2 linked regions of the Loktanella sp. M215 genome follow. The protein of the gene in region 2 interacts with the protein of the main gene of each other region in a pairwise test. Links are inferred from orthologs where the notes say so. Each region holds a gene or a part of one and is shown on either strand. Other genes may lie near its edges. The genes, in order: GLR48_RS12460 and dnaA.

Region 1 (15,067 bases), 1.3 Mb from region 2 along the record:
TGTCTTGCCGCGCCTGCCGCCGATCGAGGTCTTCTTCGGCCCTGCGACCGACAGGCCGGTGTCTTCGTGGATCGTGTTCCATGCGCCGCAGGCTTCGCATTTGCCGGACCATTTGCTGGTCGCGGCGCCGCAGGCGGAACAGGTGAATGCGAGGTCTTTTGCCATGTTCACCTTTTGGACCAGTTTCGCGGCCGTGGCAACGGGGGCCGATTTTTCGGCCAAAAATCCCAGGCACGCGGGACCGGTGTCACGCCCTTGCCGCGGACCGTGCCGAGAGGCCGGAGATCACGACCGAGGCCAGTACGCAGCCGGTAAAGACCCACAGGCCCCAGGCGGTTTCGACGCGTCCGATGCCGGCACCTTTCAGGATGACGACATAGAGCGCCAGCAGAAATACGTCAGCCATGGCGAGTTTGCCGGCCCAGCTGAGCACCGGCAGCAGACGGGCGCTGAGCAGATCGTGGTGCAGCAGGGCCAGACCGATGGTCTTGAGCATCGGTGCAAAGAGGGCCAGTGCCGTGACCAGCAACGCCAGCAGCGGATCGTCCGGCCAGAGCGATTGAAGGCCAGAGATCACGCTGATGTCCGACAATCCGAACAGCGGCAACAGGCCTGCCCGCAGCAACGGGGCGAACCACGACAGCGGAAACAGGACCAGCAGCGCCAGATTGGCCCAGCGCAGCCCGCGCGGGGTCGTCATTCGGCAGCAGGCTTCTGCGGCATCGGCACGATATTGGTGCCACCGGCCCGGCGCTGTTCCTGCTGCGCACGCTCTGCCTCCAGTGATGCAGCATCGAGGCGTTCATCGTGTTCAAGCGCATAGCCCAGCAAGGGCAGCGTCGATTGCAGGCGGTCGTCCAGATAGGTCAGCTGGCTGGCGACGCGGGCCTCCTCGATCTCGACCTGATCGGACCAGGCACGGATCTGTTCGCAGATATGCAGCGCCTCGACGATGCGCTCCTGCTGCTCTTCGGCGGCCTGCTGGCGCTGGCGCAAAAAGGCCTTGGCGCGGGCGACGCGTTCGACGGAATAGACCTCTGCCAGATGGCGGCTTTGGACGCTCATCTGGGCCGCGACTTCCAGCACGCCGCCTTCGAGTTGCGGCAGGTCGGGGTGGTCGCGCAGATAGGCGAGGCGGTCGCGCACGGCATCGAATTCGGAACTGAGCGTGAAGACACCGGCCCGGTCGGCAGCGTGGACGGCGTGATAGGCGCGGGCCACGTCGTCCATCCGGATGTGAAAATTCCGGTGGCTGTTTTCCAGCGCCAGCATGCGGACCGTCGTGGGCAGGAAAAACGCCATGGCCCCCAGCATCGCGGTCAAAGCACCCTGAATCCAGGGGCCGGCGTTGGGGTAGGGGACACCGCCCAGCGTGGCGGTCAGGTCCAGCCAGTCGGCCAGACCTGCGATACACAGCAGCGTATAGAAAACAGCGGCAAAGGCGAAGACGGCCACGACGAAAAGCGCCGTCACATGCAGGATGCGGATGCCGTCGCGCAGGGAAAAGGTCATATCAAAGCGGTCCCGTGGGATGATCGTAAAATAGTAAAGAAAGGATGAATGGATTTTTCGGCCAGGTCCATCACAATGAACCGGCGCGCGTGATGCATCGTTTCCTATTTGGAAACAATTACATGCAGTCGACTGATGCGACGGTGGAATTGTGCAGCAGAAGACCGGCCTTCAGCCGAAAATTGCGGTAGGACAGGCTGGTTCAGGCGACGAAGCCGCAGACCGCAGGCGCACGGCTTCTGTTGCGTGGCGAAACAATGCACGGACGCCTTGAACGTGAATTTTCAAAAATATGGCAAACCTGTGGCGTTTGACGCTCTGTCCGACGCCTTGGGTGCATTTTGCTGTCATGCGGGTGGCGAATCGCCCGGAGATCAGCCGACGTAGCGCCGGGAATAACGGTTGCCGAGGCTGGTCAGGATCTCGTAGCCGATGGTGCCGCCGGTCTGGGCGAGACGGTCCACCGGCTGTTCCGCGCAGAGGATGGCAAGGGAGGCGGGATCGTCGCGCAGGTCGGTGATGTCGACCGTGATCGCGTCCATCGAGATGCGGCCGACCAGCGGGCAGGCGTTCGGTCCGTGCCACAGCATCGCACCGCGCGCCAGCGCCCGGTGCAGCCCGTCCGCGTAGCCCGCGGCAACGGTCGCCAGCCGCGTCGGACGCTCGGCCTGCCAGGAGTTGCCATAGCCCACGACTTCGCCCGCGGTCAGGTCGCGGATCTGCACGACGGGCAGGTCGAGGCGCACGACGGGGCGGGCATCCTCGAAGGGCAGGCCGCCGTAAAGGCCGATGCCGGGGCGGCATTCGTCAAAATGATACTCCGGCCCGAGCAGTATGCCGCCGGTCGCGGCGAGGCTGCGCGGCGTCGTGATGCCGTCGGTCATCTGGTGAAACACGTCGAGCTGGTAGGGGTTCATCGGGTGGTCTGGCTCGTCCGCACAGGCGAGGTGCGACATGACGACGACGGGCTTGCGGCGCAGGGCCTCTTCGGCCACGGCGGCCCAATCGTCCCATTCCAGCCCCAGCCGGTTCATGCCGGTATCGAGTTGCAGGCCGAAGGGCGCGTCTGGCAGCGCTTCGAAATGGCGCTTGATCTGGTCGAGGGAGTTCAGGATCGGGATGAGGTTCAGGTCCGCGATGATGTCGGTGTCGCCGCGCATGTGACCGGTCAGCACCCGGATCTGCGCCTTGTCGCCGACGGCGGCGCGGATCGCGGCGCCTTCCTCGGCCATGGCGACGTAGAAGGTGCGCACGCCTTGCTTGGCCAGCGTCTTGGCCACGCGGTCCGATCCCAACCCGTAGGCGTCGGCCTTGATGACCGCGGCGGTGTCGCAGGAGGTCAGCGCATTCAGGCTGCGCCAGTTGGCCGCGAGGGCCGCAAGGTCGATGGTCAGGTGTCCGGTGCTCATGCCCGGTCTTTTGACAGGCCGGGGGCGTTGCGGCAAGAGGCTGCTATGGCCTTGCGGTGCAAGGCCAGCCTCCGGCGGGAGTATTTGCGAAAAAGCGAGGACGTCAGTCGGATGCGGTCGTCAGGCGGTAGCTCTGCATCTCGTCCGGGGTCAGCAGGTAGATCTCGTCCGGCGGGGTGACGAGGGCGTGGCGCATGATCAGCGGGTCGATGTCCATATCGGCGAGGTAGCCCATGACCTCGCCCTGGCCGCGCTGGATATCCTCGACCGCCATGAAGGCTGGCAGGGCGGTGTTTTCGCCAAAATAGTGCTGGTGGACGCCGACGAGGGCGCCATCCTCGACCGTGCGGATGGTGCCTGCGGCCAGCAGGTAGGGGCAGGCGGAGAGACAGATGTCGGTGGCGGTCATGCGGGTGGCGAGGCCGAGGGCGCGCAGGGTGCGGCCCATGGCCAACGCGTCCTGCACCGAGCCGCCGGGGGAGTTGAGGAAGGCCTGCGTGGGGGTGGGGTCCACGGTGGTCAGGAAGTCGGTCAGGCGGTCGGCGTCGCCGGGGGCGATCTGACCGGTCAGGGTGATCGTCGGCTCTCCGTTCCAGACGGTATCGACGAAGTCGAGGCGCGACGGCATGTCGGTCGTCGTGGGGATCGGGCGCGAGCCGGGGCGGGCGGGGCGCGGGTCGATCTGCCGGGGATCGTAGCGGCGGGTCTGGTCGCCGGGACCGGGCGGCTGCGTGATCGCTGGCGCGCTGGAGGGCATCGCGATCTGCGGCAGGACGCGGGCGATGTCGGACCCCAGCAGGACGGCGGCAAAGACCAGTTGCAGGCCGAAGATCCAGCGCAGCATCCGGCCAGCAGACCAGCGGGCGGGCCTTGCCATCATTCGGCGGGGGTCTTCTGGCGGTCGAGGCGTGTCACGGTGCCCTCGGTCCGGTCGAGGGAGGTTTCCATGTCGCGCATCGCGTTGATCGCGGCGCGCAGTTCCGACAGGGTCATCGAATCCTCGGCCGCCGTGCCGTCGCGGCCCGCGCGGATCGCGGCTTGGGTCACGGCAAGAATCAGCACCAGTACGGCGGGCAGCAGGTCGATGGCGATGGCGCCGGCCCAGCTGGGGATGAAGTTGCCGGCATAGAGGATCACCGCGTCGGCGGCGCTGATCGGGGTGTAGCTGATGTCGGCGGGGGGCGTCATCGCCAGCACGTCCTGTGCCGCGGCCTGCAGGGTGGTGGCGCGCTGCTGCAGCACGCCCAGAACCGAATCGATGGTCGCCTGCTGGCCCGCGCGGGTGTCGCTGTTCGACCCGTCGAGGCTGGGGAGCACCACCGCATCCGCCAGATCGGTCGCGGCGCGGTTCACCAGCGGCGCCACGGAGAGTTGGCGCAACTGGGTGATGACATTGGCGAGGCGGACGGCTTCCTCGCTGAAGGGGACGGAGCGGGCCTCGACCGGGCCTTGATCGACCGTGAGGGCGCGCATGCGCGACAGGATCGCGTTGCCTTCAGCAAAGGCCTGTTCGACGAGGGGCTGCTGTGCGGTGATCTGTGCTTCGAGTGCTGCCAGTTCGTCGGATTTCTGGCGCAGCAGGCGGAAGACGGCGCCTTGTCCGGCGAAGCCCGACAGCTGGCCGGTCGCCTCCTGCTCGCTCAGGTCGTCGAAGGACTGGCGCACGCGGGCCACGTCGCGGGAGAGGCTTTGCGCAGACTGGGTGATCTCGTCGGCCCGCTCCAGTGCTGTCTGGTATTGCTGCACCGTTTCGGCCAGGTGCTGTTCGACGGCCGCGGCGCCCGCGAGGGCGGCGGCGTTCAGCCATGACGACATTGCGATGATCGCAAGGCTGCCCAGAACCATCGACAGCCCGAGGCCGATGCGGGCGGTGGCGGTGTGAACCGCCGGCAGCAGGCGCATCATGTAGGACCAGAAGACGTAGATCCCGACCGAGACGGCGACGGAATAGGCCAGAGCCGCGAAGACCGACAGCGCGCCGTTGTCATCGAGCAGCGAGGACACGCCGAGGTAGGTGTAGATGCCCGAGGCCACCGCCAATACGCCGAGGGCGGTGCCGGTGATGCTTTCGAGCCAGACGACGTGGGATTCCAGATCGCGGGCGTTGCGAATGTTGCGGGCCTCGGTGCGGGACAGGCGGGACTCGTCGGTCATGGGGGCCCTTTCGGCTGTTCATCTCAAGATAGGGGGCCAAGCGACGGTTGCAAATGACAGGGCCGTGGGCTGGCCGTTCCGGCCCGCGTGGAGGTTTTGCACCTCCACACCTCCGCAAAGTATTTTCAACCAGAAGAAGGGGGGCGTCAGGTCAGACGTTTCGCCTAGCGGGGACCGGGGTGGCGGCGGGTGGTGCCCATGGCCTGAGAGGCGGCCTGTGCACCGGTGTTGCCCTAGTCGGTTCCGATGGTGACGTAAGTGCAACCAAGCGACTTGGCGTGGTCTTCGACCGGCGGGATCATGGGGCGCCTGACGCCGCGGCCGCGCCAGTCCGGCGCGACATAGATGTGGTGTAGATCAAGGCCGCGCCGGTCGTGCGCGGTGGGCAGCATCAGGGCGTCGGACATCCGGACGAGGTCCGCGATGTTTGCAGGCGCCACCGGGCGGGCGTCAAAATCCGACGTCGCCACCGGGGCCGCCGTCCTGCTGCCAGGGCTTCACGAGGTTGCCGAAGCGGGTAAAGCGGCCTTCGAACGACAGTTCCACCGTGCCGATGGGGCCATGGCGCTGCTTGCCGATGACGACCTCGGCCTTGCCGCGCAGGCGCTCCATTTCCTCCTGCCAGATGGCGATCTTGTCCATCTCGTGATCACCCGGTTTTTCGCGTTCCTTGTAGTATTCCTCGCGGAACACGAACATCACGACGTCGGCGTCCTGCTCGATCGAGCCGGATTCGCGCAGGTCGGACAGTTGTGGGCGCTTGTCCTCGCGGTTTTCGACCTGACGGGACAGCTGCGACAGCGCGATGACCGGGATCATCAACTCCTTGGCGATGGCCTTGAGGCCCATCGTGATTTCGGAGATTTCATTCACGCGGTTTTCACTGCGTCCGGTGCCGCGGACCAGTTGCAGGTAGTCCACCACCAGCACGTCGAGGCCATGGGTCCGTTTCAACCGGCGCGCCCGTGCGGCAAGCTGGGAAATAGGCAGGGCGGGGGTGTCGTCGATGAAGAGCGGGCAGGATTCGAGCTGCTTGGCGGCGTCCACGAAACGGCGGAACTCCACCTCTGTCATGTCGCCGCGGCGGATCTGTTCGGATGGCACCTCGGCGGCTTCCGACAGGATCCGGGCGGCGAGCTGTTCGGCGGACATTTCGAGCGAGTAGAAGCCCACGACGCCGCCGTTGACCGCCCCTTCGGTGCCGTCATGCAAGGTGCCCTTCTTGTAGGCCTTGGCGATGTTGTAGGCGATGTTGGTCGCCAGCGAGGTCTTGCCCATGGACGGGCGGCCCGCAAGAATTAGAAGGTCGGACTTGTGCAACCCGCCCAGCTTTTTATCCAGATCGACAAGACCGGTTGACACGCCGGCCAGCCCCCCGTCGCGCTGGTACGCAGCGTTGGCCACGTTCACCGCGTCGGTCACGGCCCGCAGGAAGGATTGAAAGCCGCTTTCCGAGGTGCCGCTTTCGGCCAGCGCGTAAAGCGCCTGTTCCGCCTCGACGATCTGATCCTTGGGCTCAGACGCCACATCGACCTTGGACGCCTTGGACGAAATGGTTTGCCCCACCTGAATCAGCTGACGCCGGATCGCGAGGTCGTAGATCATCTGCGCGTAGTCCCGCGCGGCAAAGGCCGAGGTGGCAGAGGCCGCAAGCCGCACGAGGTAGGCACCGCCGCCAAGTTCCTGCAGGCCCTCGTCATCCTCCATGTAGGATTTCAGCGTGACGGGACTGGCCAGCGCATTCTTGGACAGGCGCGCCGCGGCGCAGTCGAAGATGCGGGCGTGGACGGGATCGTAGAAATGCTGGGGGCCGACGACGCTCGCGATGCGGTCGAAGATGTCGTTGTTGGTCAGGATCGCGCCCAGCAACTGTTGTTCCGCCTCGATCGAATGCGGCATCGTGTCGACGCTCGCCTCGGCTGTGCCGGTCGCGTTGAAAATGCTGATTTCATTCATCGGATGCCTGTCCCCTCGGTCGGTTGCCACTGTGCGCGTGGTTTGCACCGGTCATAAACCAGCGGTGGCGCGGACCCAAATTGTATATTTCTGTGGATAGGTCGCCCTGCGCACATCTAGCACAAGATGGGCCAGATCGCTACCGCCGGCGTCCAGATCTGGTATTCTATGACCCGGCGGAATTTGGCCGGACTGTCGTCAGACCATCACGCCCGGTGTCCAGCCCTTGGGGTTACGCAGGTAGGCTTCGACCGCATCCAGCGTGGCGCTGTCAAAGGACTGACGCGACCGGGCCACCTCCAGCACATCCCACCAGGTGCACAGGTGCAGCAGCTGCACGCCGTGGTCCGACAGCCGTTCTTCCACACCCTCGAAGATGCCGTAGAAGAAGATCACGGCCGTGGCGGCGCAACTGGCCCCCGTATCGCGAATCGCATCGACGAAGGACAGCTTGGACCCGCCGTCGGTCGTCAGATCCTCGACCAGCAACACGCGCTGGCCTTCGGTCATGACACCCTCGATGCGGGCGTTGCGACCGTAGCCCTTGGGCTTCTTGCGCACGTAGGTCATCGGCAGCGCCATGCGCTCGGCCACGAGGGCGGCAAAGGGGATGCCGGCCGTCTCGCCACCGGCGACGTTGTCAAAGGCTTCGAAGCCAACTTCGCGCATGATCGTCACGGTCAGAAAATCCATCAGGGTGGCCCGGATGCGCGGGTAGGAGATCAGCTTGCGGCAGTCCACATAGGTCGGCGCCTGCTTGCCCGAGGCATGGGTGAAGGGCGTCGTGGTGTTGAAATCGACGGCCCCGATTTCCAGCAGCATCCCGGCGGTCAGGCGGGCGATTTCATCCTTGGCGGGAAAGCCGGTGGGGATCATCTGGAAAACCTTTCGTGCGGGAGGGCAGGGATGTTTCGTGGAAAAAGCGTCAGGACACGCGCCAGTGCAGCGGGAACCCGGGGTCAAAAACCGTCACCGGACCGTCGCCCGTGTCGATCTGCGCCGGATAGGTGACGGGATCGCCCTTTGTCAGGGTGATCGTGCCTTCGTTCGGCTTCATCCGGTAGAAGGCAGGGCCGTTCAGCGATGTGAAGGCTTCCAGCTGACGCAGGCTGCCCGCAGCCTCGAAGACCTCTGCCAGACAGGACATCGTGTTGGTCGCGGTAAAGATGCCGGCGCAGCCGCAGGCCTGCAATTTGCCCGCATCCGTATGGGGCGCCGAATCGGTGCCGAGAAAGAAGCGCTTGTCGCCGGACACGGCCGCCTGCACAAGGGCGATGCGGTGCGCCTCGCGCTTGGCGACGGGCAGGCAATAGAAATGCGGTTTGATGCCGCCAGCCAGAATGTGGTTGCGGTTGATGATCAGGTGATGCGTGGTGATGGTCGCGGCCAGATTTTTGGCCGTGTCACGCACGTAGTCGACAGCATCCTGCGTGGTCACATGCTCCATCACGATACGCAGATCGGGGTTCTTCTTGCGCATCGGTTTGAGCATCTTGTCGATGAACACCGCCTCGCGGTCGAAGATATCGACGCTGCCGTCCGTCACTTCGCCGTGCACGCAGAGCGGCAGGCCGATTTCGGCCATGCGGTCCAGCACCGGGCGCACGCGGTCAAAATCGCGCACGCCGCTGGCGGAATTAGTCGTGGCCCCTGCGGGATAAAGCTTGACCGCCGTGATGAGGCCCGCCGCGTGTGCCGCGGCGACATCGTCAGGATCGGTGTCCTCGGTCAGATAAAGCGTCATCAGCGGCGTGAAATCCGCCCCCGCGGGCAGGGCCGCCATGATGCGCGCACGGTAGGCCTCGGCCTGCGCGCCGGTCACGACGGGCGGCACGAGGTTGGGCATCACAATGGCGCGCGCGAAATGGCGGGCGGTTTCCGGCAACACGGCCTGCAACATCGCGCCATCGCGCAGATGCAGGTGCCAGTCGTCGGGGCGGCGCAGGGTCAGTTCTGTGATCTTTTGGTCAGTCATGCAGATCCATTACACGCGATCCGGCGCGCTGACCAGTGACACCGCCTCAGGCGCGGGCGGCATCCTGCATGTCGTCGTCCGGGGCGTCAGACTGCGGCACGGCGTATCCCAATTCCCGCAGCTGTGTCTCGAAATAGGTGTCACGACCGCGCTTCAGCACCGCACGGCAGGCCAGTGCGGCCAGTGCGTCATGGCCGCGGTCGCGGGCGCGCCGCACCAGACCCTTGAGATAGGCGCCGAAGGTCTTGCGGGCTGACAGGGCGTTGATGAACCGTTGGGGTGTCAGATCGCCCGCCATGGCGTGACGCAGCAGCGGGTCGAGCGCGCCGAGGCTGTCGAACGTGATGTTCAGCCGCCCGCCGATCCCGCTGATTCGCAGCATCTGGACATTGGACCGGGTGAAGAGGCTGGCGTGCATCGCATCCAGCCGCTGCTGCGGCGAATAGACGATCCAGACCTGACTTGCCGCATCGATCATGTCCGGCGCATAGGCATAGCGGTTGGTGAAGTTCAGCCGCCGCTGGCTCATGTAGCGGGTGTCCCAGCCGGTGACGGAGGGGTCCAGCGTCGCCTGCGGCCGCAGGGCCAGCACCCGCGCGCCGGGGGCCGCGACGCTATAGGCCGCAGCGGCGTATCCGCCGGCCCCGGTGCCATAGAACAGCACGCTCTCGAAATCCTCGAAAAAGCCGTCGTCGATCAGCCGGTCGAAATGGCGATAGATCGCGGGATCGCGGAACCAGCTTTCGGCCTTGCCGATGATGGCCAGATGCGACCACCCCTCGCGCCGGGCAAAGGCAAAGCCGCGGGGGGCGGCGTCCGGCAGGCCCCGGACCTCGACCGCGTTCTCGAAGGTGACCAGCAGCTTGGGTCCCGCATCTAGAAACGTCGCCATGTGATCGCGGCCCAGCGGCGTGAATGATCCGTGCTCCTCGACCAGCACTTCCAGGGCCGCCAGCCACTCATCGGGTTCCAGCCCTTTCAGCTCGGTCGTGAAGTGCAACGCATGGTCCGTCATTTCGGCTCTCCTGTCGTGGCGCGGCCTGACCCACGTCTGGCCTCAAAGGTGCGGGACCAATGCGGCAGAATTGGGCAGGGGGCGGGTTTCTTTTGCGGCCCCACCCCCGGGCCGGTCCTGCGCAAGGCTATGACCTTCGGGCCGGACAGACAACGTCCGCCTTGACGCCGCGGCTGGGCAGTGCAGGTTGAACGCCAGTGCGACCGGGGGGACAAAGCCATGACATTCGACAGCATCGACGCCGTGCAGACGGCACTGGCGGCGGAAAACTACATTTGCCCGCGCCCGTTGGCCACGGTGGTCTTTCTGGCGCTCAAGCTCGGTCGCCCCCTGTTCCTCGAAGGCGAAGCGGGCACCGGCAAGACCGAAATCGCCAAGGCGCTGTCGGCAGCACTCGGTCGCCGCCTCATTCGCCTGCAGTGCTACGAAGGGCTCGACAGCGCCTCTGCCGTCTACGAATGGAACTTCGCCGAACAGATGATCGCGATCCGCACGGCAGAGGCCACGGGCGGCACCGACCGCAAGGCGCTGAAATCCGAACTCTTCACCGAAGAATATCTGATCGAACGCCCGCTGCTGCAGGCCATGCGCCCGCAACCCGGCGGCGCGCCGGTCCTGCTGATCGACGAACTTGACCGCACCGACGCCCCGTTCGAGGCTTTCCTGCTCGAAGCGCTGTCGGACTTTCAGGTGACCATCCCCGAACTTGGCACGATCAAGGCGCCTACGCCGCCCATCGTGATCCTGACCTCGAACCGCACCCGCGAAGTCCACGACGCCCTCAAACGCCGCTGCCTCTACCACTGGGTCGACTATCCCGACTTCGACCGCGAACTCGACATCCTGCACGCCCGCGCGCCGGAAGCGGCCGAGACCCTCAGCCGCGAGGTCGTCGCTTTCGTCCAGCGCCTGCGCACCGAGGATCTGTTCAAGAAGCCGGGTGTTGCCGAAACCATTGACTGGGCGAAATGCCTGCTCGCCCTCGACGTCATCGACCTGTCGCCCGCCGTCATCGCCGATACGCTGGGCGCAATCCTGAAATACCAGGACGATATTCAAAAGATCGAAGGCTCCAAGGCCAAGCAGATCCTCGAAGACGCCCGCGCCGCGATCCCCGCATGACGCGCACCCGTCCTCTCTGTTTTCCAAATATCCTCGGGGGGAGGGCGCAGCCCGGGGGGCAGACAGCCCCCCTGCGACGCGCGTCATGGTAGAGCTCGCTGACCTCGCGCTTCCTGACAATCCCAAGCTCGCCAACAATATCGCGCACTTCGCGCGTGCCTTGCGCCGTGCGGGCCTGCCGATCGGACCGGGCCGCGTGGTCGACGCGATCCGCGCGGTCGAGGCCGCAGGCTTTACCGAACGCCGCGACTTCTACTGGACCCTGCACGCCTGCTTCGTGTCCAAGCGCGAGGAATCAACCGTCTTCGCGCAGCTCTTCCGCCTCTACTGGCGCGATCCGCGCTACCTCGAACAGATGATGTCCTTCATGTCCCCGATGGTGCGCGGCGTGGCCGAAGAACGCACCGCTCAGGCCGCCGAAAAACGCGCGGCAGAGGCGCTGCTGGACGGGCAGGAGCGGGACACGCCGGAACAGGAGGAGCCAAAAGAGGACGAAATGCTCCTCGATATCGACGCAAGCCAGACGATCAGCGCGCAGGAACGCCTGCGCACTTTGGATTTCGAACAGATGAGCCTGTCGGAGATGCACGCCGCCCGCCGCATCCTCGCGCAGATGTCGCTGCCGGTGAAGCCCTTGCGGTCGCGCCGCACGCAAGCCTTGCCGGGCCGCATGCCCGACTGGCGCGGCACGCAGGCCGCCGCGATGCGCCGGGGCGGCGAGATCATCGACTTCGCCACCAAGCGTCGCCGCATCCGCTATCCGAACCTTGTGGTGCTCTGCGACATCTCGGGCAGCATGTCGCAATACTCCCGCGCCGTGCTTCATTTCGTCCACGGTGTCGCCAATGCGCAAGGACAGGACTGGGCGCAGGTCCACGCCTTCACCTTCGGCACGCGGCTGACGAACATCACGCGCCATCTGCGCACCCGCGACGTCGACGCGGCGCTGAAGGCGGCAGGGGCCGAGGCCCAGGACTGGGAAGGCGGCACCCGCATCGCCGCCTGCCTGCACGATTTCAACCGCGACTGGTCGCGCCGGGTCATGGGGCAGGGGGCGGTGGTGCTGCTCATCACCGACGGCCTCGACCGCGATCCCGCCGCGGATCTGGGGCGCGAAATGCAGCGCCTCGCGCTGTCCGCGCGCCAGTTGATCTGGCTCAATCCCCTGCTGCGCTGGGATGGCTTCGCCCCCAAGGCGCGCGGCATCGCCGCCATGCTGCCCCATGTCACCAGCTTTCGCGCCGGGCACAACATCGCGTCCCTCGCCGGGCTGGCAGAGGCCCTGTCCCGGCCTCAGGACGGCGGCGAGAAATCGCGCCTGATGGCCGCGCTGCGCGACGCGACACAGGAACCCGACCCCAGCCCCTTTGCGTTCACCCGCGCCACCAACACCCAGACCTGAAGGCCACCCCATGACCGATCATCTTTTGCAAACTGCCCTTGACTGGCACCGCGCGGGCCGCCGCGTGGCCGTCGCTACGGTAATCGAAACCTGGGGATCCGCCCCGCGCGGGACCGGATCGCTGCTGGTCATCGACGATGAGGGCCGGATGGAAGGCTCCGTCTCGGGCGGCTGCGTCGAAGGTGCCGTCATCATGGAAGCGCTGGACGCCATCCCGACGGGTGCTGTCCGCCTGCTGGACTACGGCGTCAGCGACGACGAGGCCTTTGCCGTGGGCCTGGCCTGCGGCGGGCGTATCCGGGTGCTGGTCGAACCGGTGGGCGGGGCCATGCCGCTACACCTGCTGGAACAGCTTGTCGCCGCGATTACTGCGCGCGATCCGGTCGCCTATGTGATCGATCTGGACGCGCAGGCCCGCAAGCTGGCGAATCCCGCCGATTATCCCGACCGGTTCCGGCTGGACCGGTCGGGGGTCGAGGCGGACGGCCATACCTTCGTCGCGATCCACAACCCGCCGCTGCGGATGATCGTCGTCGGCGCGGTGCATATCGCGCAGGCGCTGCTGCCGATGGCCCGCGCCTGCGGTTTCGATCCCGTGCTGATCGACCCGCGCGGCGCCTTCGGCTCTGCCGAACGCTTTCCGGGCGAGACGATTCTGGAAGACTGGCCGGATGAGGCGATGGCGCAGCTAGCCCCCGACACCCGCACCGCTGTCGTGACCCTGACCCATGACCCCAAGCTTGACGATCCGGCGATTCAGCAGACGCTGCGGTCAAAGGCCTTCTACCTTGGCTGCCTGGGGTCCACCCGCACCCATGCCAAGCGTGTGTCGCGCCTGACCGAAGCCGGCTTCACCGACGCCGATATCGCCCGCATCCACGCGCCTGTCGGCCTCGATGTCGGCGGACGCGCACCGGCCGAGATCGCGGTCAGCATCATGGCCCAGATCATCGCCACCTTGCGAAAATCCGCATGAAGTTCGGTGCGGTGCCGCTGGCCGACGCGCTCGGCGCCATCCTCGCCCACCGCGAGGTGTTGCCGGGCGGCACGCTTGCGAAAGGTCATGCGCTGACCGCCCATGACCTGTCGTCTCTGGCGGACGCGGGGCTGTCTCATGTCACCGTGGCCCGGCTGGATCCCGGCGACGTGGACGAGGATGCCGCCGCCACCCGCCTTGCGCGCGCACTGGTCGGTGACGCGCCGGGCCTGCGGCTCAGCGTCGCGGCAACCGGTCGCGTCAACGTGATTGCAGATGTGCCGGGCCTTGCCGCACTGGACGCTAGCGCGCTTCATGCGGTCAACCTGACCCACCCGATGATCACGGTCGCGACCGTGCCGGACCTGCACCGGATGGAACCGGGCGGACTGGTGGCGACGATCAAGATCATCGCCTACGCGGTCGCGGGCCGCGACCTTGATGCGGCCGTCGCGGCAGGCCGCGGTGCCGTGGCCCTGCACCGGCCCGTCATCGACCGGGTGGCGCTGATCGAGACGCGCATTGGCCGCGATCTGGGCGACAAGGGGATGCGATCCCTGGCCCTGCGCCTCGACCGGTTAGGCGTGGCTTTCACGGGCCGCACCCGCGTGAAGCACGAGCCACAAGCCATTGCGGACGCTTTGAAATCGACCGATGCGCCGCTGTTGTGCATCCTCACCGGCTCCGCCACGTCTGACATCCGCGACACGGCCCCCGCGGCGGTGCGTCTGGCCGGCGGCACGGTGACGCACTTCGGCATGCCGGTCGATCCCGGCAACCTGCTGTTCTTGGGCGATTTGCAGGGTCGTCCGGTGGTCGGCCTGCCCGGCTGCGCCAGATCGCCCGCACTGAATGGCGCGGATTGGGTGCTGGAACGCCTGCTCTGCGGCCTCACCGTCACGCCGGCCACGATCGCGGCCATGGGCGTCGGCGGCCTGCTCAAGGAAATCCCCTCGCGCCCGCGCCCCCGGCAAAGTGCGGATTGACGCACTGCGGCGTGGCGATCCGTGCAGGTGCAGCACGATTCTTGTCTTCCCAGGCCCAGAGCCGCGTGTTTAACATCGCACCAACGCGGGTCGAGCAGGAGGACGACGATGAAAGTTTCGATGAGAGTGAACGGGCGTGCGGTGTCTGGCGATGTTGAGGGCCGGACGTTGCTGGTGGATTTCCTGCGTCAGGATCTGCATCTGACGGGGACGCATGTGGGGTGCGACACGTCGCAGTGCGGGGCGTGCACGGTGCATGTGGACGGGTTGCAGGTGAAGGCCTGCAGCATGTTCGCGGTGGAGGCGGACGGGGCGGAGGTGGCCACGATCGAGGGGGTGGCTGCGGCTGACGGGACGCTGTCTGCGATCCAGCAGGCGTTCCAGGATCACCACGGGTTGCAGTGCGGGTTCTGCACGCCGGGGATGGTGATGGCGGCGGCAAGCCTGCTGAAGGAGAACCCCAGGCCCAGCGAGGCGGAGGTGCGGCACCACCTGGAGGGCAACATCTGCCGCTGCACGGGCTACCATAACATCGTGAAGGCGATCATGGCGGCGTCGGG
Region 2 (15,096 bases):
AGTAAAACGGAGGGCCGCATGGCCTACGAGACCATCATCGTCGACACCTCCGACGATATCGCCGTGATCCGGCTGAACCGGCCCGACGCCCTGAATGCCCTGAACCAGAAGCTGCTGGGCGAGCTTTGCACGGCGCTGGAGGACGCGGATGCCTCCGACAAGGTGCGCTGCATCATCATGACCGGGTCCGAAAAGGCCTTTGCCGCCGGGGCCGATATCACGGAAATGGCCGACAAGACCTTTGTCGAGATGACGACGCAGGCGTTCTTTCAAGAACCCGCCCGCCGGATCGAGGCGATCCGCAAGCCGATCATCGCCGCCGTGTCCGGCTATGCGCTGGGCGGCGGGTGCGAGCTTGCGATGATGTGCGATTTCATCATCGCCTCCGACACCGCCAAGTTCGGCCAGCCCGAAATCAACCTGGGCGTCATCGCCGGCATGGGCGGCACGCAGCGGCTGGCCCGCTATGTCGGCAAGTCCAAGGCGATGGACATGAACCTGACGGGCCGCTTCATGGACGCCGAAGAGGCGCTGGCCTCCGGCCTCGTCAGCCGCGTCGTCCCGGCCAAGAAGCTGATGGACGAGGCACAGGGGGCCGCGCAAAAGATCGCGGCCAAGTCGATGCTGGCGGCGATGGCGGCCAAGGACACGGTCAACCGCGCGTTCGAGACGACGCTGGCCGAGGGCCTGAATTACGAACGCCGCAGCTTTTACGGCCTCTTCGCGACGCAGGACCAGAAAGAGGGCATGGCGGCCTTTCAGGAAAAGCGCGAAGCGCAGTTCCGCGACAAGTAACGCTTGCCTTTTGCGCGGGGCCGGTTTATCGGCCCTGCGACATGCGCGTGATGCCCGCTTTGGCAGATCAGTCCGGTAATGAACCCGGTGGGCCTCTCGGGCGCTGAGAATTATTGTATCGACCTGAACAAAAGGCCCAAAATCATGGCAAACAGCCCCCAGTCCAAAAAACGCGCAAAGCAGAACGAAGCCCGCTTTGCCGTCAACAAGATGCGCCGCTCGCGCATCCGCACCTTCCTGCGCTCTGTCGAAGAGGCGATTGCCGCCGGCGACCAGACCGCCGCTGCCGCAGCCCTGAAGGCCGCACAGCCCGAATTGATGCGTGGCGTCAGCAAGGGTGTCGTCCACAAGAACACCGCAGCGCGCAAGATGTCGCGCCTGTCCAGCCGCGTCAAAGCGCTGGCCTGACGCAGCGTCATTCGGTCCGCTGTTGCCGGATTGCACAGGTTCAAACGCACCTTTCGGGGTGCGTTTTTTTATGCCCAACGTGCCTGTGAAGAAAGTTTTGTGACGTTTCAAAGACGTCAGAGATTCTTAATCCTCCGGACATGAGTCAAGCGCGTTGTTCGGTTGTGGCCGCCGCAAACCCCTTGCTAGATTGCACCTGCGATTCACATCGTTCCGGGGGGGACATGGGGGATTGCGGTGCAGGCCAAGTGTGACGGGGTCGTGGAATGACCCGAACGTCACCGCCGTTTCAGACGCCGCGATCCATGCTGCCAGACTGTCAGGCCATGACGCGATCATGGTTTCACCGGTCGGCGTGACCGACCTGTGGCACAGCGTTTGCTGTCGCCCATTGGCGTGTCCGTGATCCTCCTGCGTCCTGCTGCGATGCGCAGGTTCCGCTCCGGCGGAACCCCTGCGCAAGACGGTTTGGGGCCGCGTGTGATGCACCCTGTCCGGTCCGCTGCTGCGGTGGACCACGGCGGGGCGTGTCATGGAATGCAGCGTGAACGTGACGGGCTGAACGGGTCCGTGGGCAGGTTATTTGTATTGAAAGAAGAAAAAGATGAGCGATGACGTGTGGGGGCATGTACTGGCGGATCTGGAAAAGGAGATGAGCAAGGCCAAATTTCAAAGCTGGATTGCATCCTTAAGTTTTTCCGGCATCGAGAACCGGACCGCCCGGTTCGAGGTTCCGACGACCTTCATCGGCAATTACGTCGATCAGCATTTCAGCGACCAGATCGTCTATGGTTTCAACCGCGCGGGCAGCGCTGTCGAACGCCTGCGGTTCGAGGTCTGTGCCACCCGGCGTGAACCGACCATGCCGCAGCCGGTCGCCGCAACGGCGGCCAAGGCTGCAACCTCTGATTTCGGCGATCATCAGGACCCGCTGGGCCTGCCGATCGACCCCCAGCTGACCTTTGACACTTTCGTCGTGGGCAAGCCGAACGAGCTGGCCCATGCCGCCGCCCGCCGCGTGGCCGAAGGCGGCCCGGTGACCTTCAACCCGCTGTTTCTGTATTCCGGCGTCGGTCTGGGCAAGACCCACCTGATGCACGCGATCGCCAACGAACTGGCCCGGCGCCAGCCCGAATTACGCGTGCTCTACATGTCTGCCGAACGGTTCATGTACCGCTTCATCACGTCGCTGCGCGAACGCAAGATGATGGAATTCAAGCACGCCCTGCGGTCCGTCGACATCCTGATGGTCGACGACGTGCAGTTCATGGGCGGCAAGGATTCCACGCAAGAGGAATTCTTTCACACCTTCAACGCGCTCGTCGATGCCCGCAAACAGGTCATCATTTCCGGCGACCGCGCACCGGGCGAGATCAAGGAGATGGAAGACCGCATGCGGTCCCGTCTGCAGTGCGGTCTGGTCGTGGACCTCCACCCCACCGATTTTGAACTGCGCCTTGGCGTCTTGCAGTCCAAGGTCGAGCGTCAGCAGGAAATCTATCCGGGGCTCAAGATCGCGCCGGGCGTGCTGGAATACCTCGCGCACAAGATCACCAGCAACGTCCGCGTGCTGGAAGGCGCGCTGGTCCGCCTCTTTGCCCACGCCAGTCTGGTCGGGCGCGACATCGACCTGGAACAGGCGCAGGACTGCCTGTCGGACATCCTGCGGGCCAATGACCGCAAGGTCAGCGTCGAGGAAATCCAGCGCAAGGTCAGCGAGTATTACAACATCCGCCTGTCCGACATGGTCGGCCCCAAGCGGGTCCGCAGCTTTGCCCGGCCCCGTCAGGTCGCGATGTTCCTGTCCAAGACCCTGACCAGCCGGTCGCTGCCTGACATCGGCCGCCGTTTCGGCAAGCGTGACCACACCACGGTCATGCACGGCGTCAAGCGGATCGAGGAGTTGCGCCAGACCGACAGCCAGATCGCCGACGATCTGGACATCCTGCGGCGCGCGCTGGAACAGTAAGCGCGCCACAGTCGGCGCAAAAACGCCCGAAACATCTTGAGCATGGCGCAAAAAGCGGTAGCGTCGCGGTCCCGGACCTCGGGATCAACGGCGGAGCGAGACCTATGAAATTCAGCATCGAACGGGCCAGCCTTTTGAAGGCCGTGGCGCAGGCGCAATCGGTCGTGGAACGCCGCAACACGATCCCGATCCTGGCCAACGTGTTGATCGAGGCCGAGGGCGACACGGTCCAGTTCCGCGCGACCGATCTGGATATCGAAGTCGTGGACCGCGCCCCCGCCAAGGTGGACCGCGCCGGCGCCACCACCGTCGCCGCCGTCACGCTGAACGAGATCGTGCGCAAGCTGCCCGACGGATCCCTCGTCACCCTGACCGAAGACGGCGCCACCGGGCGGCTGACGATTCAGGCGGGCCGGTCGAACTTCTCTCTCGCGACCTTGCCGCGCGAGGATTTCCCGGTCATGGCGACCTCTGACTACACCACCAATTTCAGCGCGCCCGCCCCGGTGCTGCGCCGCCTGTTCGACAAGGCGAAATTCGCGATCTCGACCGAAGAGACGCGGTATTACCTGAACGGCGTCTACATGCACGTGGCCGATGGCGACGGCGGACAGGTGCTGCGCTGCGTCGCGACCGACGGTCACCGTCTGGCCCGCATCGATGCGCCCCTGCCTGAAGGCGCGGCCGGCATGGCCGGCGTGATCGTGCCGCGCAAGACCGTGGGCGAATTGCGCAAGCTGCTGGACGACGACGAATTGCAGGTCGCCGTCAGCGTGTCGGAAACCAAGGTGCGCTTTGCCACGCCGGACATCACCCTGACGTCCAAGGTCATTGACGGGACGTTCCCCGACTACACGCGCGTCATCCCGCAGGGGAACACCCGCCGCATGGAAGTCGACGCCGCCGAATTCGCCCGCGCCGTGGACCGGGTCGCCACCGTCAGCAGCGAACGCAGCCGCGCGGTCAAGCTGCAACTGGACGAGGATCGCCTGATCCTTTCCGTGAACGCCCCCGATTCAGGCGCCGCCGAGGAAGAACTGGCCGTGGCCTATTCCGACGAGCGGCTGGAAATCGGCTTCAACGCGAAATACCTGCTGGAAATCGCAAGCCAGGTGGACCGCGAGAATGCGGTCTTCATGTTCAACGGCTCTGCCGACCCGACCCTGATGCGCGAAGGCAACGACATGTCCGCCGTCTATGTCGTCATGCCGATGCGGGTCTAGGATTTCGGTTTTTGACAAAACCGAGCCTCCGGCGGAAGTATTTTTGACCAGAAGAAGGGCGGACTCGCGATGACCGGTCTGAAGGTCGCGCGGTTGCAACTGTCGCATTTCCGGTCGCACCGGCGGGCCGAGGTCGTGGCCGACGGGCGGCCTATCGCCATTCACGGACCCAACGGTGCGGGCAAGACCAATCTGCTGGAAGCGGTGTCGCTGCTGTCGCCGGGGCGCGGGCTGCGGCGGGCGGGGGCAGAGGACCTCGTGCGCCGGCCAGAGGCGCTGGGCTGGAAGATCTTTGCCGACGTCACCGCCGGACGGCAGACGGTCGAGATCGTCACCGGGGCCGAGGCGGGCCAGTCGCGCAGCGTGCAGGTCGACGGCAAGGCCACGACCCAGACGGCGCTGGCGGCGATTCTGCGCGTGCTGTGGCTGGTGCCGGCGATGGACCGGCTGTGGATCGAGGGGGCAGAAGGGCGGCGACGGTTTCTGGACCGCGCGACCCTGAGCTTCGTGCCGTCCCACGCCGAGGCGACGCTGCGCTATGACAAGGCGATGCGCGAACGCAATCGCCTGCTCAAGGACATGGTCCGCGACGCCCACTGGTATGCGGCCTTGGAGGGGCGCATGGCCGAGGCGGGCGCCGCGGTGCAGGCGAACCGCCGCACCGCCATCGCCGCCCTCATGGCGGCGCAGCAGGATGCGCAAACCGCCTTTCCCACCGCCGCCCTGACGCTGGTCGAAGGCAGCGCGGATGCGCAGGGTGTCGACGCCTTGCGCGCGGCCCTTGCCAACGGTCGCCCGCGCGATCTGGCGGCCGGGCGTACGCTGACGGGGCCGCATCGCAGCGATCTGGACGCGGTCTTTGCCGACAAGGGGGTGCATGCCCGCGACTGTTCCACCGGAGAGCAGAAGGCGCTGCTGATCAGCCTGATCCTGGCCAATGCGCGTGCGTTGATGGCCGAGACCGGGCAGCCACCGGTGCTGTTGCTGGACGAGGTGGCCGCCCATCTGGACACCGCCCGACGCGCGGCCCTTTATGACGAGGTCTGCGCGCTGGGTGCGCAGGCCTGGATGACCGGAACGGAGGTGCAGTTGTTCGATTCCCTTGGCGTGCGCGCCCAGTATCTGGCCGTGACCGACGGCCCTGACGGGTCTGTCGTGGTCGCAGGCGGGGCGGCATGATGCGGATCGACGTGATCGCTGAACTGCAACTGACCGCCGCCGACGATGCCGCGATCGCGGCCCTGCTGCGCGAGGCCTTTGAGGAGGATTTCGGCGGACGGTCGTTCCACATGCAGCGGCATCATGTGCGGATCGTGGCCCGGGACGCAGGCGCACTCGTCGGGCATATCGCCCTGCTGATGCGCGAGATCCGTCTAGACGACCGCCTGACGCCGGTAATCGGCGTGGCCGAGGTCGCGACCCGTGCGGATCGCCGCGGGCAGGGCATCGCCGCGGCCATGCTGGCAGAGGCCATCGCGCAGGCGCGCGGGTCCATGGCCCGCTTCATGGTGCTGTTCGGCGACCGGCCGATCTATGCTGGCTACGGGTTTCGGCCCGCGACGAACCAGCTGACATGGTCGGCGCTGGACGACGTGCGCAGCACAGGAATCCGGACCGGGGTCGACGCAGGGCTGATGGTCCTGCCGCTGCGCGATGAGGTCTGGGACGATGCGGCGCCGGTCGATCTGGTGGGGCACGTCTTCTGATGACGATCACGCTGACCGACATGGCGCTTTATGCGGCCGCCCTGTTTGCGCTGTTCCTGACGCCGGGGCCGGTCTGGGTGGCGCTGATCGCCCGCACCCTGTCCGGCGGCTTCAACGCGGCCTGGCCGCTGGCGCTGGGCGTCGTGGTGGGCGATGTGCTCTGGCCCTTGCTTGCGATCCTCGGCGTCACATGGATCGTGTCGGTCTACGCGGATTTCATGGTCGTGCTGCGCTGGGTCGCCAGCGTCACCTTCATCGTCATGGGTCTGCTCATCATCCGCAACGCGGGCCGCACCATCGGGTCCGACAGTCGCCTGACACGTCCCGGCATGTGGGCCGGGTTTCTGGCGGGCGTGGCGGTGATCCTCGGCAATCCCAAGGCGATCCTGTTCTACATGGGCGTTTTGCCGGGGTTCTTCGACCTGACCCGCCTGACATGGCCCGACATCGCGGCGATCTGCTGTCTGTCGCTGGTTGTGCCGCTGACGGGCAACCTGATCCTTGCGTATTTCTTCGGACGCGCCCGGGCGCTGTTGCGCTCGCCCGAGGCGGTGCGTCGCACCAACCGCATCGCAGGCACCCTGCTGATCGCCGTCGGCTGCGTCATCCCCCTGATCTGACCGCGGCGTCCGCCATTCAGATGACTAGGCCCACCGCCGCGGCCCCCTTAGACTGCAAGTCCAGAGACCGGAGGATCCCCGATGTACCCGAAAACCGCCCTGCTTGTGTTCTGCCTGCTTTGCGGACCGGTGCAGGCGCAATCGCTTCTGTCAGGCGTCGACATAACCTCGCCCGCCATGACAGAGGCGACGATGACCCGGGACGAGGTCATGCAGGCCCTGTCGCAGGGCGCGGCGGACCTGACCGGCGCGCGGCTGAATGGTCTGGACCTGTCGGGCGTCGACTTTCAGGGCGCGACCCTGCGGCTGGCGCGGCTGAACAAGGCCGATCTGACGGGGGCGAACCTCGACGGTGCGACCCTTGACCAGGCCTGGCTGATGGAGGCGCGTCTGGACGACGCCAGCCTGCGCGGGGCGCATCTGTTTCAAGCCCAGCTGATCGGCGCATCGGCGCGGGGTGCGGATTTCACCGATGCGCTGGCCTCCGGCAATTTTACCAAGGCCGATCTGACCGGCGCGCTGTTCACCGGGGCCGATCTGGGGGCGGAACTGGGGAATCAATCCATGGGTCTGATGCGGGGTGATCTGACCGGCGCGATTGCGACAGGCGCCGATTTCACCGGCGCCCGGCTGGTGCGGACCGTGCTCAGCTTTGCGATCCTGACAGGCACTGATTTCAGCGGCGCCGACCTGTCCACGGCGAACCTCGCCGGGGCCGATCTGACCGGCGCGCGCCTGACCGGTGCCGACATGACCGACACCGATGTGACCTCTGCCAAGCTGCGCGGGTTGGTGGATACGGACGCGTCCGTGCTGACCCCGGCGCTGAACCTGAACCGGGCGCTGCGCGACTAGCGCGCCGCGCTGTGCGGGGCCACAAAATATGGTGCGTCAGGCGTGACATAGTCTGACAAAAAGCATATATTTTGCGGGTAATAGACAGGAAATTCCCGCATGTCCGACGATACCGCCGAAAATGCCGCATACGGCGCTGATTCCATCAAGGTTTTGAAGGGGTTGGAAGCCGTCCGCAAGCGGCCCGGCATGTATATCGGTGACACCGACGATGGGTCGGGCCTGCACCACATGGTCTACGAAGTCGTCGACAACGGCATCGACGAGGCGTTGGCCGGTCACGCCGACCACGTTTATGTCCGCATCAACGCGGATTCCTCGGTCTCGGTCGGTGACAACGGCCGCGGTATCCCGGTCGACATGCACAAGGAAGAGGGCGTTTCGGCGGCCGAGGTCATCATGACCCAGCTGCACGCGGGCGGCAAATTCGACAGCAATTCCTACAAGGTGTCTGGCGGTCTGCACGGCGTCGGCGTCTCTGTCGTCAACGCCCTGTCCGACTATCTGGAACTGCGCATCTGGCGCAACGGCAAAGAGCATTACGCCCGCTTCGAAGGGGGTTACACGACCGAAAGCCTGCGCGTTGAAGGCGATGCCAATGGCCGCAAGGGGACGGAAGTCCGCTTCCTCGCCAGCCTCGCAACCTTCTCCAACCGCGACTTCGATTTCCATACGCTGGAAAAGCGTCTGCGCGAACTGGCGTTCCTGAACTCCGGCGTGCGGATCATTCTGGAAGATGAACGCCCCGCAGAACCCCTGCGGACCGAACTGTTCTACGAAGGTGGCGTCAAGGAATTCGTGAAATACCTCGACCGGTCGAAATCCTCGATCCTGCCGGAACCGATCTATGTGCGCGGCGAGCGTGACGATATCGGGATCGAAGTCGCGATGTGGTGGAACGACAGCTACAACGAAATGGTGCTGCCCTTCACCAACAACATCCCGCAGCGCGACGGCGGCACGCATATGGCCGGCTTCCGCGCCGCCCTGACGCGAACGATCAACAACTATGCCCAGACGTCAGGCATCGCGAAGAAGGAAAAGGTCAGCTTTACCGGCGATGACGCCCGTGAAGGTCTGACCTGCGTGCTGTCGGTCAAGGTGCCCGATCCGAAATTCTCCAGCCAGACCAAGGACAAGCTGGTCAGCTCCGAGGTCCGCCCTGCGGTCGAAAACCTCGTCGGTGAAAAACTGGCCGAGTGGTTCGAGGAGAACCCGAGCATCGCCAAGGTCGTCGTCGGCAAGATCGTGGAGGCCGCACTGGCCCGCGAGGCCGCCCGAAAGGCCCGCGACCTGACCCGCCGCAAGACCGCGATGGACGTGAACTTCCTTGCCGGGAAACTGAAGGATTGCTCTGAAAAAGACCCGTCGAAAACCGAAGTCTTCCTCGTCGAGGGCGATTCTGCCGGCGGGTCCGCCCAGACCGGTCGGGATCGTGGCACGCAGGCGATCCTGCCGCTGAAAGGTAAGATCCTGAACGTCGAACGCGCGCGGTTCGACCGGATGCTGGGCAGCCAGGAAATCGGCAACCTCGTCATGGCGCTGGGCACCGGCATCGGGCGGGATGAGTTCAACATCAAGAAGTTGCGCTATCACAAGGTCATCATCATGACCGACGCCGACGTTGACGGCGCGCACATCCGCACCCTTTTGCTGACCTTCTTCTTCCGCCAGATGCCGGAACTGATCGAGGGCGGTTACCTCTATATCGCGCAGCCGCCGCTTTATAAGGTCGCGCGCGGCAAGTCAGAGGTCTACCTGAAAGACCAAGCCGCGATGGACGAATACCTGATCGAACAGGGCATCGAAGGCGCCATGCTGCGTCAGGGCAACGGCGAGGAAATCAGCGGTGCGGACCTGCGCCGTGTGGTCGACGATGCGCGTCAGCTCAAGCGGGTTCTGGATGCGTTTCCAACGCATTACCCGCGCCATATTCTCGAACAGGCCGCTATTGCCGGGGCCTTTGCCCCCGGTGCCGTGGCAGAAAACCTGCAAGGTGTCGCCGACAAGATCGCCGTGCGCCTGAACCTGATCGCGCTCGAATGGGAACGCGGCTGGCAGGGCCGGATCACGCAGGACCACGGCGTTCGCCTCGCCCGCATCCTGCGCGGCGTGGAAGAAGTCCGCACCCTCGACGGCGGCCTGCTGCGCTCGGGTGAGGCGCGCAAGACCGGCACGTTCACGCAGGCTCTGCAGGACGTCTACGACCTGCCCGCGACGCTGGTCCGCAAGGACCGCAGCCAGCTGATTCACGGCCCCCTCGACCTGCTGGCCGCGATCCTCGAAGAAGGTGAACGCGGCCTGTCGCTGCAGCGTTACAAGGGATTGGGAGAGATGAACCCAGAGCAGCTTTGGGAAACCACCCTCGACCCCGACGCCCGCACCCTGCTGCAGGTCAAGGTCGACGACGTGGCCGAGGCGGACGATCTGTTCACCAAGCTGATGGGCGACGTCGTCGAACCGCGCCGGATCTTCATTCAGGACAACGCCCTGAACGTCGAGAATCTGGATTTCTGACGGGCTGTAGGATCGCGCATAATCGTGCGCGATACCCAAAAGGTTGCGCGATTTTCCTAAAGGTTTGCGCGGGCAATGCCGATACCTATGAGATACCTGAGCATCAGACGCGAGATCGAAGGCAGCCTGCCCACCGTGGCGGAACTCCTTCGCCAGAAAGGTGAGCACGATGCCCTCCGCGCTATGAGCCAGGCGGATATCGAGATCGAGGAAGTTGGCTACGACAACTGGAACGGTGGCACCGAGCTCTGGACTGTCTTCCTTCGCGTCCCGGTCAGCGTTTTCGTATCGTTCGAGGACCGCCGGGACGAGATCGCCGGGATCATCTCGAAGAACCTCAAGGTCGTCGCGGGCCAGGACAATGGATACTGGGTGAGCGCGGCGATCTCGCCGATGCGTGCGCCGCCGCCGGATCGGCGCCTACCGAACGGGAAGATCGGCGAACGGACGCGCGCGGCCATCCTCGATGAGATGCGTGCCAGGGAAACTGTCTGGCACGGTGCCTTAAATGAAATCGCTTTCCTCAGCCGCATCTTTAATCTGACCTCCCTACCTTCTCATGACAGCCGGTTCCAGAACGCCCAGCAGGACATCTGGCAGCACTGCATCAACAACTTCGACTGGCCACAGGACTGGGTCTACAGTGACCCGCGCTTACGTCTCTATGCTGCCGATGAGGATATCTTCCTGACGTTCATCTGCGAGGTTCTTCATCCCATCGTTCGCAAAGACGACTTGGAGCAGGACGCGCTCGCCAGGGCGTTCAATGGTCACCTACGGGCTGACGGGTGGGAGCTCGTCGAGGATGCCATCATCGATGGACGGCCGGCTTATGTGCCGCAACTCAAGGTTCACGCCTTGGGTGGATCGGTCCAGCGCATCAAGGCCGTCGCGGCTACCTTGAACTCGGACACGCTCTACGAGGATTTACGGCGCCTTGAGCGTATCGGCGACAGCGAGCCAGGCGAGGCGATCGCCTTGGCCAAGGAAATCGTAGAGAGCTGCTGCAAGCTGATCTTGGATGATCGGAGGGTAGAATATTCAGAAAAGGCGGAGATCCCCGAACTGCTGAAGCTCCTCCGCAATGAGATCAAGATCATGACGGACGGGATCGACGAGAGCGCCAGAGGCGCGAATGAAATTATAGGTATTTTGACCAGCTTGGGGAATATCGCTCACTCTCTCGCTCCGTTGCGGAATGCATACGGCAAGGGCCATGGTCGCGGGCGAGAATTCAAGGGGCTTCAACCACGCCATGCCCGCCTTGCGATTGGGGCCGCCAGCACTTTCGTCGATTTCGTATTGGATCGTCACCTGTCCCAAAGGTAGACCGGAGTAGTCAGATCAACGTCCGTCCTATCTCGTAGTGAAACTACGGTTTGCATGTTCGATCTTATTATAGAAAGGGCGGTAAGCCGACCTTCGCTGCGCTTTGCGGCGAGATCCGGTGTGCGGACAAAGCGCGCTTTCGCTGAGGTTGCTATACGGCTGCTATTGCAAATAACTTTCAATGAGCGACCGCTGCCATAATCCATTTCGGTGGTGCTGTGTGTGCAGGACGAATGTCTTTTACAACTTCAGCATCATGCCGCCGCAGAATCCGTGTAAGAATGCCATATGTCACAGCAAAAGCGCCTGCTGCCTGCGTAGAATTGTCGAGGCCCTGCGTGAACAGCATTCTGATCAGGATGTCGCGGTGAACGTCGTCGAGGTCAGCGAAGGAAATCTGAATGAGGGTCTCATCCTGATTCTCGACATAGGCTGCGATCTGACCGAGTTTCGGGATATCGATGCGAAGCCAGCGAAAGTTGTAGCCGACGTCTTGCAGGTTTGGCAGACGCAGACCGGCACCAGAGACCGACAGCCATTCAAGCCGCGCGGTAACGTTTTGGTTCGGGCGTGTGCCGATGAAGCAGGGGATGTCGACGGGAAAATGCTCTGCTTCGTCCTGTGACGGTGCGGTCACTGCGGCGACCTGAACCACCGACAGGATAATCATGGTGACGATCCCCCAAAACGTCAGGAGTGGCATCTGGTCCGCCGACAGCACGATACGGGTATTGTAACTTGCATTCGCGACGAACCCCAAAGCGGTGATGATGATCAGCGCGAGGGGTGCATAGATCATCAGACGGTCAACTGTTTGGCCTTGGGCTGCGCGGCCCTTTGGCGTGACCTTGAAGGCATGACCATGCGGCCGGATCAGTGTTGTCACGATGGTCGGCAGAATCCGTGGCGCCTGCAAGGCTGCGGGCACGGTCGCCGCGAGTGGAAAGAAGCTTTTCGGGTCGAGCAGCCGCAGCGCAAGCAGCGTCGCGATGAGAGTTGGCACCTGGTAGTCGATCAACTCGACCGTCGGCGTCATCGGCAGCGGCGACCAGCCAGTCCACAGACAGATCGCCGGCACCACGAGCGAGGTGATCGTCATCACCGGCTGGATCATCCAGTGCAGCGGAAGAAACAGGATTCGGTGGTGCAGCTTGAGGTTCGGCCCGAATGGTCCGTCGCGCAGATAGAGGATCTGGATCGCACCACGGGCCCAGCGGGCGCGCTGCACATACATTGCGCTCAAGGATTCAGGTGCCAGGCCGACCGCCAGACGCTCGTTCAGATAGCGGGTGACAAACCCGTGGCGGAGCATCGCCAGGGTCAGCAGCATGTCTTCGGTGATCGACCCCGTCGGCAAGCCGCCGCCCACGGCCTCGATGGCGCTGCGGCGGGTGACGGAGTTCGATCCGCAACAAAAGGCCGCATCCCAGCCATCGCGCCCTTCCATGATGGACCCGAAGAACATGCGCTGATCGTCCGGCATTGCCTTGCGCATGCCCAGATTGATCTGCATCGGGTCGGCATTGTAGAAGCTGTGGGGGATCTGCACGATGCCGACGCGTGGATCGTCGAACAGCCCCATCGCCCGGTAGAGAAAATTCTGCTGCGGCACGAAGTCCGCGTCCAGCACCATGAAATAGGTGCCATCGGTCCGGGCGATCCCGGCATTGATGTTCCCGGCTTTGGCATGGGCGTTGTTGTCACGGGTAAAGTAGTCGGCACCCTTTCGTGCGCAGTAGTCGCGCAGCCAGTCGCGCTTGCCGTCATCCAGCACACAGACGCGCAACCGGTCGCGTGGCCAATCAAGGGCCAAGGCACCCAGAATGGTCTTCTCCAGCACGTCGAGGTCTTCGTTGTAGGTCGCGATGAACACATCGACAGTGGGCAGCTCAGCGGGGGCGGCCGCGCGCAGGGCCGCTTCGCCTGCATCGGCCAGCGCGGAATTGTCGCGCCGCCGGCACAGGGTAGCGAACAGCACTGCGGTGTCGAACCAGACCGCCATCTCGATCAGAAACAGCGTCCACGCGAACAGGGTCTCTCCGATCCCCGAGGCAGGCCCCGGGAGTGTCGCTGTCACGCGCCAGTAAAGGTAGCGCAAGAGCACCAGTGTCACCGCGGCGAGCAGAGTCCAGACCGCGCCTTTGCGGACCCCGGGTCCGCTGAGCCACTGACGGGGAGCCAACAAACCCGCCGCCACGACCAATGTCAGCGGGATCAGATACAGCGGCATCTCAGTTGACCGTCGTCGGGCTGTCGGAATCCTCCAGTTTGGCCGTCATCACCGGCGCGAAACCAGCCATATCCCGCAACGAAGAGACGAGGTTCGACACGGCAGAGATCGACTTCATCGCGAAATGCACTTCGGCCGAACGGCCGACATCACAAAAGGATCGCGCCACGCCGGGCGCAGACACGTCCGCACCGCCGATGCCGACGATCACGCGCAATCCGTCGGGTGTTTCGATCCGCGGCTGCGCAGCCTGCATCTTGCGGTTCGGCCGTGCGCCGCTGCCGTAGACGGCATAGACCACAGCCTTGAAGCGATCCTTATCACCTTTCAGCTGCACAGAGACGTCGTCGCCGGGCCGGATGCTCTGGGTGTAAGTCTCGCTGATCATGACCTCCAGAAACCGGCGCGAACAGTCGAGCACCTGGGCAATCTGTTCGCCAGACGCGACGTTTGTTCCGACTTGGCCAGACACCTCCCAGATGATGCCATCGGCCACCGACTTTGGAGAGAACGTGTCGTTGCGCGCCTTCTCGAGTTCGAGGCCAGAAATCTCACCCTGCAGCGCCGCACGGCGGGTCTGCAGCGTCAGCAGCCGCGTATAAAGATCGGCGTCCCGCAGGGCGATCTCGTCCAGCCGGTAATTCAACTGTTCCAGGCTGTTCGTCGCAAGATCGATGCTGTCTGTGGTCTGAAGATAATCGCGTTCGACCTCAAGGCGGTTGACCGTTGCCACCTCATGGGCGTGCCGCGCTTGGGCCGCGGCCAGATCCGCTTCGGCCGCCAAGACATCACGTTTCGTGACGCTGCCTTTCCCTTCCAACTGTGCAATCCGAAGGGCGGCATCCTGCGTCCGGCTGACCTCTGCCGCGGCGACAGCCACGTCGGCCTGCGCTTCTTCCAGACGCGGACCAAACCAGATCGTCTTGGCGTTCACCTGATCCGAACGTCGCTTGATCAGATCGGCCTTCAGGTCCTGCATGCGTCGCCGCTGGGTTTCGATGCCCGAGATTTCGCCTGATGTGGTCGCGATCTCGCTTCTAAGCGAGCGCAGGTTCACGCTCTGGCTGCGGGCATCCTTGATGACTGCGATCGTATCTCCCGCCAGAATTGGTGCCGCCGCTCCCAGACTGGCTGTCATGATCGTGCCATCAAAAGGCGCATAGACAGAAACGAGCGGCGCGTTCACGACAGCCGCCGACGAGATGTGATTGGTCATCTGCGGCGCGATTGCCACGCCGGCTGCAGCAAGCAGAACGAGCGCTGCAGGCACCCTCAACATGGACATCTGCATCCTACAGTTCTTCCTGAAGAGGTATCATACGAGCACACGCAAGTGAGCGACCGCGTCTTAAAGGATGTGTCTTCGTCCAGACCAGATACATAACCATAAACCCAACTCAACCCAGAAGTGTCGAAGGTCTGGATAATTGGCAAACATGGCGCA

Evidence for each region.
Region 1: the proteins of dnaA (region 2) and GLR48_RS12460 interact in binary tests that used the Escherichia coli proteins (3 or more experiments, as listed by UniProt). The link is inferred for Loktanella sp. M215 from one-to-one orthologs.

What each region holds. Positions count from the first base shown.
Region 1 is NZ_WMEA01000001.1:2,529,830-2,544,896, forward strand. What follows is about bases 4,779-7,706. They hold GLR48_RS12460 (replicative DNA helicase), read right to left. Parts: upstream 7,032-7,706; coding sequence 5,526-7,031; downstream 4,779-5,525. Other genes in these bases: GLR48_RS12450 (hypothetical protein), read right to left, coding at 4,779-5,075; GLR48_RS12455 (GNAT family N-acetyltransferase), read right to left, coding at 5,309-5,545; GLR48_RS12465 (orotate phosphoribosyltransferase), read right to left, coding at 7,230-7,706. Outside these bases: DNA repair protein RadA, read right to left, coding at 1-165; GLR48_RS12430 (paraquat-inducible protein A), read right to left, coding at 248-700; GLR48_RS12435 (DNA repair protein), read right to left, coding at 697-1,512; alr (alanine racemase), read right to left, coding at 1,887-2,921; GLR48_RS12445 (hypothetical protein), read right to left, coding at 3,025-3,801; more of GLR48_RS12450, read right to left, coding at 3,798-4,778; more of GLR48_RS12465, read right to left, coding at 7,707-7,907; pyrC (dihydroorotase), read right to left, coding at 7,957-9,006; GLR48_RS12475 (hypothetical protein), read right to left, coding at 9,053-10,021; GLR48_RS12480 (AAA family ATPase), read left to right, coding at 10,241-11,143; GLR48_RS12485 (vWA domain-containing protein), read left to right, coding at 11,229-12,545; GLR48_RS12490 (XdhC family protein), read left to right, coding at 12,556-13,521; GLR48_RS12495 (molybdopterin-binding protein), read left to right, coding at 13,518-14,507; GLR48_RS12500 ((2Fe-2S)-binding protein), read left to right, coding at 14,616-15,067. UniProt on the Escherichia coli protein: The main replicative DNA helicase, it participates in initiation and elongation during chromosome replication. Travels ahead of the DNA replisome, separating dsDNA into templates for DNA synthesis.
Region 2 is NZ_WMEA01000001.1:1,220,907-1,236,002, forward strand. Bases 1,033-3,989 are described here. They hold dnaA (chromosomal replication initiator protein DnaA), read left to right. Parts: upstream 1,033-1,807; coding sequence 1,808-3,172; downstream 3,173-3,989. Other genes in these bases: rpsT (30S ribosomal protein S20), read left to right, coding at 1,033-1,203; dnaN (DNA polymerase III subunit beta), read left to right, coding at 3,277-3,989. Also shown: GLR48_RS05945 (enoyl-CoA hydratase-related protein), read left to right, coding at 19-795; more of rpsT, read left to right, coding at 940-1,032; more of dnaN, read left to right, coding at 3,990-4,395; DNA replication/repair protein RecF, read left to right, coding at 4,465-5,574; GLR48_RS05970 (GNAT family N-acetyltransferase), read left to right, coding at 5,571-6,101; GLR48_RS05975 (LysE family translocator), read left to right, coding at 6,101-6,721; GLR48_RS05980 (pentapeptide repeat-containing protein), read left to right, coding at 6,803-7,576; gyrB (DNA topoisomerase (ATP-hydrolyzing) subunit B), read left to right, coding at 7,676-10,093; GLR48_RS05990 (abortive infection family protein), read left to right, coding at 10,181-11,422; GLR48_RS05995 (glycosyltransferase), read right to left, coding at 11,601-13,652; GLR48_RS06000 (HlyD family efflux transporter periplasmic adaptor subunit), read right to left, coding at 13,654-14,937. UniProt on the Escherichia coli protein: Plays an essential in the initiation and regulation of chromosomal replication. Binds in an ATP-dependent fashion to the origin of replication (oriC) to initiate formation of the DNA replication initiation complex once per cell cycle.